DNA from 2 places in the Clostridium sp. BJN0001 genome. Region 1 is predicted to be linked to the other one. Evidence: riboswitches for the same ligand, from Rfam matches in the RefSeq annotation. Region 1 holds a riboswitch; the other holds the start of a gene.
The links. A riboswitch is a leader RNA that binds a small molecule or an ion and turns the genes downstream of it on or off. The one in region 1 is predicted to bind S-adenosylmethionine.
Positions count from the first base shown of each region.

Region 2: it holds a riboswitch for S-adenosylmethionine, as region 1 does, so the genes downstream of both, metK (methionine adenosyltransferase) here and metE (5-methyltetrahydropteroyltriglutamate--homocysteine S-methyltransferase) in region 1, are expected to answer to the same signal.

Region 1 covers NZ_CP094971.1:303,552-305,752, reverse strand. The annotation lists gene metE (5-methyltetrahydropteroyltriglutamate--homocysteine S-methyltransferase) at 1-1,312, opposite strand, end outside; cobalamin riboswitch at 1,343-1,529, opposite strand; SAM riboswitch class I at 1,611-1,717, opposite strand; gene MTX53_RS01550 (Hsp20/alpha crystallin family protein) at 1,772-2,201, opposite strand, start outside.
Region 2 covers NZ_CP094971.1:2,076,414-2,078,614, forward strand. The annotation lists gene metK (methionine adenosyltransferase) at 1-748, opposite strand, end outside; SAM riboswitch class I at 846-948, opposite strand; tRNA gene MTX53_RS10110 (tRNA-Tyr) at 1,058-1,142, opposite strand; tRNA gene MTX53_RS10115 (tRNA-Thr) at 1,155-1,229, opposite strand; tRNA gene MTX53_RS10120 (tRNA-Val) at 1,251-1,326, opposite strand; tRNA gene MTX53_RS10125 (tRNA-Tyr) at 1,333-1,417, opposite strand; tRNA gene MTX53_RS10130 (tRNA-Thr) at 1,431-1,505, opposite strand; tRNA gene MTX53_RS10135 (tRNA-Val) at 1,527-1,602, opposite strand; tRNA gene MTX53_RS10140 (tRNA-Tyr) at 1,609-1,693, opposite strand; gene MTX53_RS10145 (hypothetical protein) at 1,855-2,201, opposite strand, start outside.

The sequences.
Region 1 (2,201 bases):
TTGTTGTTGTTTTAAGTAGTGGTAAGTTAAATTCTTCTTTTTGAAAATCACGTCTTGTATCAAAACTTTCTTTTCTTCTAAAATCAGATGGTTTTAAATTCTTTATTTTTTCTCTGACTTCTTTTAAGAAGCATAACTTATTTTCTCTCTTTCTCTTTAAAATAAGACCATTTGCAACAAATTCACTGCTGTTTTCATAATCTTTATTGTCTTCTAAAATTTTAATTTCTTTAAGTTCATCAAGTTTTTCCTCAGCAAAAGCCATGCTCTCTTTGTACTCATCTGCAAGTTTTGTCTCATTTTTTACTGTATATGGTACATGTAAAAGTGAGCAGCTTGTACCTAAAATAATTCTGTCTCTATCTATATTTTTTTCAATTTCTTTTAATACTTCAATAGATTTTTTATAATCATTAACCCATATATTTTTTCCATTAATTATTCCAGCAATAAGCTTTTTATTCTTTGGAAAACCATACTTTCTGATTAAGTTTAAAGTTTCTTTTCCTTCAACAAAATCAAGAGCTATTATATCAAATTGTAATTCAGAAATGTTTTTATATATGTCCCTTATATCTCCAAAATAAGTTTGAAGTATAGACTCAAATTTATATTTCTTTTTAAATATCTTAGAGTATACAGATTTAAAAAGTTTAAATTCATCATCTGTAATATCTTTTACAAGTTCAGGTTCTTCTATCTGAACGTATGATGCACCTTTTTCATCTAACTTATCAAATATGTTAGAATATACATCTGCAAGACTATCTAAAAGATCTTCAAAACTTCTTTTTGTATTAATCTTAGATAATTTTAAAAACGTAAATGGTCCAATTATCACAGGTTTTGCATTTATGTCTAATTTTTTTGCCTCATCATAAAGGTCAAATATTTTTGTATCATTAAGCTTAAACTCTGTATAATCATCTATCTCTGGTACAATATAGTGATAATTTGTATTAAACCATTTTTTCATAGCAAGTGCTGTTACATCATTTCCATCTTTCTGATATCCTCTTGCCATAGCAAAATATGTATCAAGATTATCAAGATTTAAATCTTTGTATCTTTTCGGTATGACATTAAGCATATAAGCTGTATCAAGAATATTATCATAATAAGAAAAATCATTGACAGGTATTATATCTATACCTTTGTTTTTCTGTATCATAAAATACTCTTTCCTTAAATTTTGTGATGTTTTTAAAAATTCTTCCTTTGTTATCTGCTCCTTAAAATACTTTTCAGTAGCAAATTTTAGTTCCCTTTTTCTGCCTATCCTTGGATAGCCTGAAATAGTTGTTTTTAACATATTTTTTCCTCCTTATCCCTCATCCCCAAGGGCTTAAATTAAATATAAGGCAGGTCTCCTGACTTATTATCAGCCTACTCTTTCTCCTTCCCGCTTTTATAGTAAGCAGTGGATATAGAAATTTCGTCCAAAATACAGTAGTGGGTGCTGCTCAGGATTCTAACCTGATTCCCTATTATCTTTTATTTCTAAAAGCACCTTATATCCGCTTTATTAAAATTTAAAGCTTTTTATATATTAAAAATGCACCAGAAAATAAATTCCGGTGCATTATTAACAACACATTCTAAGAAAATACTTCTTATCTCTGAGTAAAACACTCCAGGAATTAGCACCATATAATAATAATCTATTATTGGTTGCTGGGCTTCAACGGGCCAGTCCCTCCACCTCTCTTGATAAGTTTTTAATTTTCTATATTATATACTTACATTAACTTAATTGTCAATATAATATTTTTTACCTAATAAATATCTTTGTGCTGTCATCAACCTTCTGCTCAGTCTTTGGAAGAATTATTTGAAGTTCTCCATTTTGGAATTTTGCACAAATTTTTTCTTTGTCTACATTGTCAAAATAGAATTGTCTGCTAAATTCTCCATAGCTTCTTTCTTTTCTTATATAATTGTCCTTTGATTCATCATGGACTTCTTCTCTTTTTGCTCTTATTACTAAATTATTATCCTTGTAATCTAGTGCTATATCCTCTTTTTTTACTCCAGGAAGTTCTGCTGAAACTAGATATTCTTTATCAGTTTCTCTTACATCTGCATTAAATTTTTTCATTCCTTCATCTGAAATATTCATTGGTGAGAAAAAGTCATCATTAAAAAAGTCAGTAAAGAAATCATTAAATGCAACGCCTTTCTCTTCATTTTTGTTAGTTCTA
Region 2 (2,201 bases), 920 kb from region 1:
ATCCAGAATCTCCTTGAGGTCCTCCTACAACGAATCTGCCTGTTGGGTTTATAAAATACTTTGTATTTTCATCTAAAAGATCAGATGAAACTACTTCGTTTATTACATACTGTTTCATATCTTTTTCTATCTGCTCTAATGATACTTTTTCACTATGCTGAGTAGAAATAACTATTGTATCAACTCTCTTAGGCTTATTATCTTCATATTCAATAGTAACTTGTGTTTTACCATCTGGTCTTAAATAAGGTAAAGTTTCATTTTTTCTAACTTCAGTAAGTCTTCTTGAAAGTTTATGTGCAAGTGAAATAGGAAGTGGCATATAATCATCTGTTTCGTTTGTAGCAAAACCAAACATCATTCCCTGATCTCCAGCACCTATTTTGTCTAGCTCGTCTTTATCTCCGCTTCTTGATTCAAGAGCTCCATCTACTCCCTGAGCTATATCTGATGACTGTTCGTCAATTGATGTAAGAACAGAGCATGTATCACAATCAAAACCATACTTAGCTCTATCATAGCCTATTTCTCTTATTGTTTCTCTAACTACCTTAGGAATATCAACATAACAGTTTGTAGATATTTCTCCCATTACCATTACCATTCCTGTTGTTGTACATGTTTCGCATGCAACTCTTGCCATTTTATCTTCCGAAAGAATAGCATCAAGTATTGCATCAGAAATCTGATCGCACATTTTGTCTGGATGTCCTTCTGTAACTGATTCAGAAGTAAACAACTTTTTCATATATTTCTCCTCCATTTCATACTCTATATCAATTTTTAAGTATTTCAGTAAATAAAAAAACTCTTCTGATAAGAAGAGAATTTTTTTCTAATTTTCTTTCTTATCTTGTAGATTATTAGTATTCTACGGAATTTGCACCTTATATATTACAGGTTGCCGGGTTTCACAGGGCCCTTTCCCTCCACCTCTCTTGATAAGAGCATATATTAATTTTTTCAAATGTAATTCTATCATATGAATTGTTCATCGTCAATAGTTCATATATTCCAATAATAATAAAAAGACTGTCTAAATATTAGACAGTCTAAGTGGTGGAGGAAGATGGATTCGAACCATCGAAACACGAAGTAACAGATTTACAGTCTGCCCCCTTTGGCCACTCGGGAACTCCTCCTTAATAGTTTTGTGGAGCTGGCAATAGGAATCGAACCTACAACCTGCTGATTACAAGTCAGCTGCTCTACCGTTGAGCCATGCCAGCACAAGTATATTTTATTTTAAGTGGTGGGCACAACAGGGTTCGAACCTGTGACCCCCTGCTTGTAAGGCAGATGCTCTCCCAGCTGAGCTATGCGCCCTTAAAATGGTGGAGGAAGATGGATTCGAACCATCGAAACACGAAGTAACAGATTTACAGTCTGCCCCCTTTGGCCACTCGGGAATTCCTCCATAATAGTTTTTGTGGAGCTGGCAATAGGAATCGAACCTACAACCTGCTGATTACAAGTCAGCTGCTCTACCGTTGAGCCATGCCAGCACAAGTATATTTTATTTTAAGTGGTGGGCACAACAGGGTTCGAACCTGTGACCCCCTGCTTGTAAGGCAGATGCTCTCCCAGCTGAGCTATGCGCCCTTAAAATGGTGGAGGAAGATGGATTCGAACCATCGAAACACGAAGTAACAGATTTACAGTCTGCCCCCTTTGGCCACTCGGGAATTCCTCCATATACTGTTCACTTGAAAGTTTTCTAAACTCGCAACCGACAAAGACTAGTATATAGTCAAATCAATTTTTTTTCAACTTAATATTATAGCCATTATTTAAAATTACCTCTACATTTCGCTTATTTTCTCAGTTTTTCTTTGTTTTATTGCTTTATTCACTTTATATATTTATATTATCAAAATTGATATATTTTTTTAAAACTTTTTCTATTTTTTGATAGTCTTTGCTTCCAAGGCGCTTCTTTATTATATTAACATTATCTAAAAATGATTGACTATCGAGCTTACTATTATTATCTTCTATTTTAAATAGTTCATCAGATGATAATTTTGATATTACAGATTTAACTTCAGTCTTATCCTCTGGACACATATTATTAATTATTGAATTTAAATCTATTTGTGTTGTACTTTCATTCTGATTAGTAGCCATTGCTTCAGTAGACTCTTCTTCATCTATTTTATTATTAGCCTCACTATATATGCTATCATTTGAAAATAAAATTA